DNA from 2 places in the Micromonospora noduli genome. Region 1 is predicted to be linked to the other one. Evidence: riboswitches for the same ligand, from Rfam matches in the RefSeq annotation. Region 1 holds a riboswitch; the other holds the start of a gene.

Evidence for each region. Region 1 has a riboswitch for ZMP and ZTP ahead of MED15_RS22490 (bifunctional 5,10-methylenetetrahydrofolate dehydrogenase/5,10-methenyltetrahydrofolate cyclohydrolase). Riboswitches for the same ligand answer to the same signal wherever they lie in the genome.
Region 2: linked by a shared signal. The riboswitch ahead of MED15_RS28095 (glycine hydroxymethyltransferase) and the one ahead of MED15_RS22490 (bifunctional 5,10-methylenetetrahydrofolate dehydrogenase/5,10-methenyltetrahydrofolate cyclohydrolase) in region 1 are both predicted to bind ZMP and ZTP.

What each region holds. Positions count from the first base shown of each region.
Region 1 is NZ_PYAC01000023.1:90,094-94,298, forward strand. It holds gene MED15_RS22485 (vitamin B12-dependent ribonucleotide reductase) at 1-895, shown strand, start outside; gene MED15_RS22490 (bifunctional 5,10-methylenetetrahydrofolate dehydrogenase/5,10-methenyltetrahydrofolate cyclohydrolase) at 968-1,867, opposite strand; ZMP/ZTP riboswitch at 1,881-1,962, opposite strand; gene MED15_RS22495 (RNA polymerase sigma factor) at 2,201-2,770, shown strand; gene MED15_RS22500 (CU044_5270 family protein) at 2,781-3,752, shown strand; gene MED15_RS22505 (FAD-dependent monooxygenase) at 3,787-4,205, opposite strand, start outside.
Region 2 is NZ_PYAC01000041.1:120,954-125,158, forward strand. It holds gene MED15_RS28085 (aminotransferase-like domain-containing protein) at 1-536, shown strand, start outside; gene MED15_RS28090 (hypothetical protein) at 604-864, shown strand; gene MED15_RS28095 (glycine hydroxymethyltransferase) at 1,008-2,444, opposite strand; ZMP/ZTP riboswitch at 2,464-2,553, opposite strand; gene MED15_RS28100 (SDR family NAD(P)-dependent oxidoreductase) at 2,703-3,509, shown strand; gene MED15_RS28105 (hemerythrin domain-containing protein) at 3,570-4,070, opposite strand; gene MED15_RS28110 (NAD(P)H-hydrate dehydratase) at 4,150-4,205, opposite strand, start outside.

The sequences.
Region 1 (4,205 bases):
GCCGGAGGCGGCCACCGTCGAGGACGTCGAGAAGATCTACTTCGAGGGCTGGAAGCTCGGCCTCAAGGCGCTGGCGATCTACCGGGACAACTGCAAGGTCGGCCAGCCGCTCTCGGTGGCCAAGTCCAACAAGGCCACCGAGCCGGCCGCCGTCGAGACCGCGCCGGCAACGGTCGAGAAGGTCATCGAGTACCGGCCGGTGCGTAAGCGCCTGCCGAAGAAGCGCCCGTCCGAGACGGTCAGCTTCTCCGTCGGTGGCGCCGAGGGCTACCTGACCGCGTCGTCCTACCCGGACGACGGCCTCGGTGAGGTCTTCCTGAAGATGTCCAAGCAGGGCTCGACCCTGGCCGGCGTGATGGACGCCTTCTCGGTGGCCATCAGCATCGGCCTGCAGTACGGCGTGCCGCTGGAGACGTTCGTCAGCAAGTTCACCAACATGCGCTTCGAGCCGGCCGGCATGACCGACGACCCGGACGTGCGGATGGCGGCCTCGGTGATGGACTACATCTTCCGTCGCCTGGCGCTGGACTTCCTGCCCTACGAGCGTCGCGCCGAGCTGGGCATCTTCACCGCCTCGGAGCGGGCCGCGCAGCTGCGGGCCGAGGCCGACGCGGAGGCCGCCGGCGTCACCGGCGCCGAGCTCACCGCGATGGCGTCGTCCGCGCCGGTGGAGACCCCGGCCAAGCCGGAGGCTGTCGCCCAGCCGGCCCAGGAGATGGCCGACGTGGCCGCCGCCAAGCCGGCTCCGAGCGTGGGTTCCAGCACCGAACTGCTGGAGGCCGTGATCGGCAAGGCCGCCGACGCGCCGCTCTGCTTCACCTGCGGCACGAAGATGCGGCCCGCCGGTAGCTGCTACGTCTGCGAGGGCTGCGGCTCCACCAGCGGCTGCAGCTGACGTACCACCGCACCACCCGCGAGCGCGGCAGGGACCACCTGCCGCGCTCGCGGCGTTTCCGCCCTCCGCTGGTTACTGGTTCGCTCGCTCGGCGGCGCGTACGGCGTTGCGGAACAGCATCGCGACGGTGGTCGGACCGACCCCGCCGACCCGGGGGGTGATGGCGCCGGCGACCTCGGCGCACGCTTCGTCCACGTCCGGCAGGAGCCGCCGCCCGTCGTAGCGGACGCCGGCGCCGATGACGACGGCGCCGGGCTTGACGTGCTCAGGTTGAACGATCCCGGGTACGCCGGCGGCGGCGACGAGGATGTCGGCGCGGCGGGTGTAGCGGGGCCAGTCGGGCACGCCCGTGTGTACGACGGTGACGGCGGCGTTGGCGGTCGGGCGCTTCTGGGCGAGCAGCATGGCCAGGGGGCGGCCAAGAGTTGCACCGCGGCCGAGGATGACGACCTCACGACCGGCGACGGGGATCTCGTAGTACGCCAGGAGGGCTTCGATGCCGGCGGGGGTGCATGGCAGCGGGCCGGGCAGGCCGACGGCGAGACGCCCCATGTTCAGTGGATGCATCCCGTCGACGTCCTTGTCCGGGTCGATGGTCTGCAGCGCCGCGTCGTAGTCCAGATGCCCCGGCACTGGGTACTGCACGAGCAGCCCGTGTACGGCTGGATCGCTGTTGAATCGGGCAATGGCCTGGTGCAGCTCGGCCTGGGTGGCGGTGGCGGGCAGGTGCACGTGCGGGGAGGCGAACCCGAGCGCGGCGGCCTGACGCTGCTTGATGGCGATGTAGCCGGCGCTGGCGTCGTCGTCGCCGACGAGGATGGTGGCGAGGCTCGGTGTGATGCCGCGGCTGCGCAGGCGGGCGGCCGCGTCGGCGGTCTCGGCCAGGACGGCTTCGGCGACGGGTGCACCTGGCAGGAGTCGGGCCGTGCCGGTCGGGGTGTGGTGCTCGGTGGATTCGCTGGTCGTGGTCATGACGGTTCCTCGACGCAGGCGCCCAGGCGGTCGACGCCCGCGAGAGGCTCCCCGATGGTTCCACCATCCCCGTGCCGCCAGTCGCCGGTGCTTCGATAATGCCGCATCACCAGGGCGGTTGCCCAGTTGGACCAGCAGCGCCGCCGCCAGCGCCGGGCCGGCCGCACCGGGGCATGCTGCCGACCATCGATATACCTCACGGTCATATTTATGACCCTGAGGTATACCGCTTGTCGGGATGGTGCCGCCGATGGAAGCCCGGCGGCCAGTTCGGTAACACTCGTGCCCCGCCTTACGAAGAAGGGGTGTGAAGGCTACGAGGGAGGACGGCCTGTGAATGAGCCGAGCCGAGCCGATGATGACATTTCGGGCATCGGAGCCGATCCGGTGGCCTTCGAGGTCTTCTACCGACGGCACCTCGAGGCGGTGGGTCGGTTCGTGGCACGGCGGGTGGACGACCCACACCTCGCCGCCGACCTGACCGCCGACGTGTTCCTGGCGGTGATCGAGTCGGCGGCCGGCTACCGGCCGGAGCGGGGTAGCCAGATCGGCTGGCTGTACGGGGTGGCCCGCAACGTCATCGGCGACGAGCGGCGTCGGGCGGCCCAACGGTTGCGGGTCACCGGCCGACTGGCCGGACGACGGGACCTCGGCCTCGATGACATCGCCCGGATCGAGGAGCGGATCGACGCCGAGTCGGCGGCTCGCCGCACCCATGGGGCGCTGAGCGAGTTGCCCGAGGGCACCCGGACGCTCGTCGAACTCGTCGCCGTGGACGGCCTCACCATCGCGGAGGCGGCGACTGTGCTCGGGATGTCACCGGTCGCCGCTCGGGTCCGCCTGCATCGTGCCCGCCGCGTCGTCCGCGCCGTGCTCGCCCGCCCGGTCACCACCCTCGCCTGAGGAGACGGAGATGACGATGAACGAGACGGAACGGTCGCCGCAGGGTTTCGAGGAGCAGCTCCTCAGGGATCTGACAGCACACGTGGCCCAACGGGCCGAGGTGGCGTCGGCGGCCCGTCCCGCCGGACGACGTACCCGGTTCCTGCGCGGTTGGCGCCTCGTCGGAGCGTTCGGGCTGGCGGTGACGCTGACCGCCGGTGCGTTGGCGGTCCAGACGATCAGGGTGGGCGACCAGCCGCCGCCGACGGCCAGCGCGTCGGAGATCTTCCATCTGGCGGCCGACGCGGCCCGGCAACAGCCGGAGCTCACCGCCCGACCCGATCAGTACGTCTTCACGGAATCCCTGGTGACGATCCGGGACCTGCCAGACAGCGGCCCTTACCAGACCACACGGAACCAACTGTGGCAGTCGGCCGGCGGAGTCGCGTACACGCAGGGACGCTACCGACCGGAGAGCGACCCGAACGGGTGGGGCGAGCTGCGGGTGCTCCGGATGGGCGATGCCGCCGATCCCACTAAGGACCTCGACGCGTTCCAGCCGCCCGCGTACCACGGCGACCTCCCCACCGATCCGGACGAGCTGCTGCGACACCTTCGGGAAAACCCGGTCGACCTGCATCTTCCCGAAGGAGCCGACGAGGAGGCCCTCTACGGGGACGAGAGCATGGTGTACACCACCGCGCGGTGGATGCTCCGCGGCTACGTGCCACCCCGAGCGCTGGCGGCGCTGTTCGAACTGCTGGCACGGGAGCCCGGAGCGGTCGTCATATCGGGCGACGTGGTGGACGCCGCCGGTCGGCATGGGGTGGCGATCCGGATGCCCGGCGTGATCGGTGGCAACGAGGACTTCCTCTTCGACCGCGACACCCACGTCTTCCTCGGCCGTCGTGGGACGGTGGTGCGCGACGGCAAGGAGTCCCTGTACGACTCTGTCGCGCTACTCCGCATCGCAATCGTCGACCGGCCGGGCCAGTTGCCGTGAGCGGCGATGCGCTCGCCCGGCTGCATCCGGCCGGTCAGGGCTGGACGAACAGGGGCCTGTAATTCGACCGGAACATCTGCTCGCCGAGGTGGCGCATCACCAGGTCGCGCAGCGCGGGCGGGAGCCCGGTGGCCTTGTCGCGGCGATGGGTTTGGCTGAGCACCCAGTCGGTACGCGGGCGGCGCCGCGCCTCGTACCCGCGCAGGGCTTCGGCAATGGACCCGGCGGTGGCCAACGACGAGGCGAGCACGACCGCGTCCTCCACTGCCATCGCCGCGCCCTGGGCCATGTTCGGCGAGGTGGCATGGGCGGCGTCGCCGATCAGCAGCACCGGCCCCCGGGACCAGGAGTCGAGCACGACCTCCTGGTTCGGCCCGGCGTGCAGGGTGCTGTCGTCGTAGTCGAGGGCCTTGAGCATGGTGGCCACCGGCTCGGTGAACGTCGCTGCCAGCT
Region 2 (4,205 bases), on a different contig from region 1:
TCGTCGCCGACCAGCGGGTGGCCGGCCCCGGCGGCCGGGTCGGCCCGCTCGCCGACCAACTCGCCATGATCAAGAGCATGGTCACTGTGAACACGTCGCCCATCGCGCAGGCGGTGATCGGCGGCCGGCTGCTGGAGCACGGATGCAGCCTGGTGGCCGCGAACACCCGGGAGCGGTCCGCGTACACCCGGAATCTGCGCCACCTGGTGGCGGGCCTCGCCCGGCGCTTCCCGGCTCTGCCGGACCAGCTGGACCAGGCCGATCAGCCGGACCGGCCCGCGGTGCGTTGGACAGTGCCGGCCGGTGGGTTCTTCGTGGTGGTGACAGTGCCGTTCCCGGTCGACGACGCGTTGCTGGACCGCTCGGGGCGCGACTACGGGGTGCTGTGGACGCCGATGGCGCACTTCTACGACGACACCGCGCCGGTCCACGCGTTGCGGTTGTCGGTCAGCGCTGTCACACCGGAGCAGATCGACGTCGGGCTGGATCGCCTCGCGGCGCTGATCACCGACGAGGTGACGCGCCGGGCGGGTTGACACACCGCGTTCATGGGATGGCAATGCGCGACGACCCGCATACCGCCGTCCTGGTTGGACGGTCATAATAAGCCGCATGGTTGCCTGGGAGTACGCCCTGCTCGTCCGTCGCTATCAGGGACAGGGCCGCAATTTTCACGTCTCGTTCGTCTGGTACGCGCCGGACGGGTCACGCAAGGACATCACCGCCTACGGCGACACCGCCATCGCGCACCTCAACCGCGCCGGCCGGGAGGGGTGGGAGTTGGTCTCCGCCGCCGAGGACGTCAACAACGTCCAGGGCAGCACCGAGGTCCACCGCTACCACCTGAAACGCCCGATGGCCTGAGGGCCACCTGCCTGCGACGGTCCCGCCGCCGGTGGCACTCACCTCAGTGAGCGATATACCTCTGGGTCATAACCATGACTCAGAGGTATATCGCTGGTTGGAGCAAGTGCCACGGGCGACGTTGCCGTCGGTGGCGCCGCCGCTCAGCTCAGGTCGATGCCGGGGTAGAGGGGGTACGTGGCCAGCAGATCGGTGGCCTGGCGGGCGATCTTGTCGGCCAGGCCGGCGTCCAGGTTGTACTTCGCCTTCGACGGGGTGCCGTCGGCGTTGGCGCCAGCGGTGGTCTGGGTCAGCACGGTGTGGATCAGCTCGGCGGTCTGGTCCATCTCGGCGGTGCCCAGGCCCCGGGTGGTCAGAGCCGGGGTGCCGATCCGGATGCCGGACGTGTACCAGGCGCCGTTCGGGTCCTGCGGGACCGAGTTGCGGTTGGTGACGATGCCCGAGTCGAGGAGGGCCTGCTCGGCCTGCCGGCCGGTGAGCCCGTAGCCGGACACGTCGATCAGCACCAGGTGGTTGTCGGTGCCGCCGGTGACCAGCGTCGCGCCCCGGCTCAGCAGCCCCTCGGCGAGCGCCTGCGCGTTGTCGACGATCCGCTGGGCGTAGTCGGCGAAGTCGGGCCGGCGGGCCTCGGCGAGCGCGACCGCCTTGGCTGCCATCACGTGCGGCAGCGGACCGCCGAGCACCATCGGGCAGCCCCGGTCCACCTGGTCGGCCAACTCCGGCTGGCAGAGCACCATGCCGCCGCGCGGGCCGCGCAACGACTTGTGCGTGGTGGTCGTGACGATGTGCGCGTGCGGTACCGGGTCGAAGTCGCCGGTGAACACCTTGCCGGCCACCAGGCCCGCGAAGTGCGCCATGTCGACCATGAAGGTGGCGCCGACCGAGTCGGCGATCTCGCGCAGGATCCGGAAGTTCACCTTCCGGGGGTACGCCGAGTAGCCGCCCACCAGGATCAGCGGCTTGAACTCGCGGGCGGCCTCGGCCACCCGGTCGTAGTCGATCAGGCCGGTCGCCGGGTCGGTGCCGTAGCTGCGCTGGTCGAACATCTTGCCGGAGATGTTCGGCCGGAAACCGTGGGTGAGGTGGCCGCCGGCGTCCAGCGACATGCCGAGCATCCGCTGGTTGCCCAGCTCGCGGCGCAGCGCGAACCAGTCGGCCTCGGTGAGGTCGTTGACCTGGCGGACCTGGGCCTTCTTCAGGGCGGGGGACTCCACCCGGTCGGCCAGCACCGCCCAGAAGGCGACCAGGTTGGCGTCGATGCCCGAGTGCGGCTGCACGTACGCGTGCGCGGCGCCGAACAGCTCCCGGGCGTGCTCGGCGGCGAGCGCCTCGACGGTGTCGACGTTCTGGCAGCCGGCGTAGAAGCGGCGCCCGACGGTGCCCTCGGCGTACTTGTCGCTGAACCAGTTGCCCATGGCCAGCAGGGTCGCCGGGGAGGCGTAGTTCTCGCTGGCGATCAGCTTGAGCGACTCCCGCTGGTCGGTCAGTTCGGCGCCGATGGCGTCGGCGACCCGCGGCTCGACAGCCCGGATCACCTCAAGGGCACTCCGGAATGCGGTGGATTCGGCGTTGCGAGACATGCGACCTCCAACAGACGTGCGGGAAGGCCCAGGCGCTCGGCAAACGTCCACGTGACGAGGCCGCTCCCCGATGGTTCTCCATCCCCACGCGCCAGTAACGGCCCGGGAGGATCCTACCGGGCCGGAACCGGCCGTTCGGGCCGCCCTCCGGGAGGCGACCCCGCCGACGTGATTGGGCGATGCGTCGCGGGGCACACGGTAGGGGACCACCGCACCGTCACGGGTGCGGCCAGGGTTCGCACAGAAGGAGTCGAGAACATGACCACACCCACCTCCGACCGGCCGCTCGCCCTGGTGACCGGAGCCTCCAGCGGGATCGGGTACGAGCTGGCGGCGCAGTTCGTCGAGCACGGCTTCGACCTGGTCATCGCGGCCGAGGACGACGGCATCGAGGCGGCCGCGCAGAAGCTGCGCCGCGACGGCGGCCCGCAGATCTGGTCGGTCCGCGTCGACCTGGCCCGCGAGCAGGGCGTGACGGAACTGGTGGCCGCCGTCACCGCGACCGGACGGCCGCTGGACGCGCTGGCGCTCAACGCCGGTCGGGGCGCCGGTGGCGCCTTCGTCGGCGGCACCGACCTCGCTGACGAGTTGGAGATCGTCGACCTCAACGTGCGCTCGACGGTGCACCTGGCGAAGCGGCTGCTGCCCGGGATGGTCGAGCGGGGCGCGGGCCGGGTCCTCTTCACCTCGTCGATCGCCTCCACCATGCCAGGGCCGTTCCAGGCGGTCTACAACGCGTCGAAGTCGTTCGTGCAGTCCTTCGCCGAGGCGCTGCGCAACGAGCTGAAGGACACCGGCGTCACTGTGACCTCGCTGATGCCCGGGCCGACCGACACGGAGTTCTTCGACCGGGCCGACATGGAGGACACCCGGGTGGGCTCGGGCAGGAAGGACGACCCGGCGAAGGTCGCCGAGCAGGGCTTCGAGGCGATGATGAGGGGTGATCAGACGATCACCGCCGGCTCGCTGATGAACAAGGTGCAGACCGCCGCCGGCAAGATCATTCCGGACAAGCTCAAGTCCGAGCAGCACCGCCGGATGGCCGAGCCGGGATCGGGCAGCTGACCCGCGGTGCACGACGAAGGGCCCGGCGTGATGCCGGGCCCTTCGGTGTGAGCGGGTGCCTCAGGCCGTCACCGCATCGAGCGCTTTCTTGATCGCCTTCGGCGCGGTGGGGGTACGCGGCGCGTCCGCGCGCAGCGCGATCATCTTCTCGCCGATCTCCTGGAGCTGCTTGCGGCCCAGCGCGTCGCGGACCTTGGGGAACCACTCCTGCTCTTCCTCCTCGACGTGGTGGGTGACGTTCTCGATCAGCACCGTCGTCTTGGCGTTGAACCGCTCGTCGTCGGCGTTCATGCTGGCCAGCTCGGCGCAGAGCACATCGGCGACGTGGTGTTCCTCGTACGACTCGAGGATGTCGTCCTCCAGGTCGGGCAGCAGCCGGCGGACCTCCGGATACATCACCTCGTTCTCCAGGTAGGTGTGCACGGTCAGTGCCTCCAGGATCTGGTCCACCAGCTTCTGCCGCTGGCTCGCCGGCCCCTCCTCGGCGTCCTGGAAGGCCTTGAACAGGCGACGCATTTCCTTGTGGTCCTCTTTGAGCAGGACGATGGCATCGGTCGACACCGCTATGACCTCCCTGAAAAGTCTCGGCTGGTGGGGTTCCGGTACCCCAACGCCGAATGCGGAAACAGGTGAAACCGCCTCAGACCATCGCCAGGGTGCGGGGGATCTCGTCGAGCAACTCCCGAGCCAGAAAGC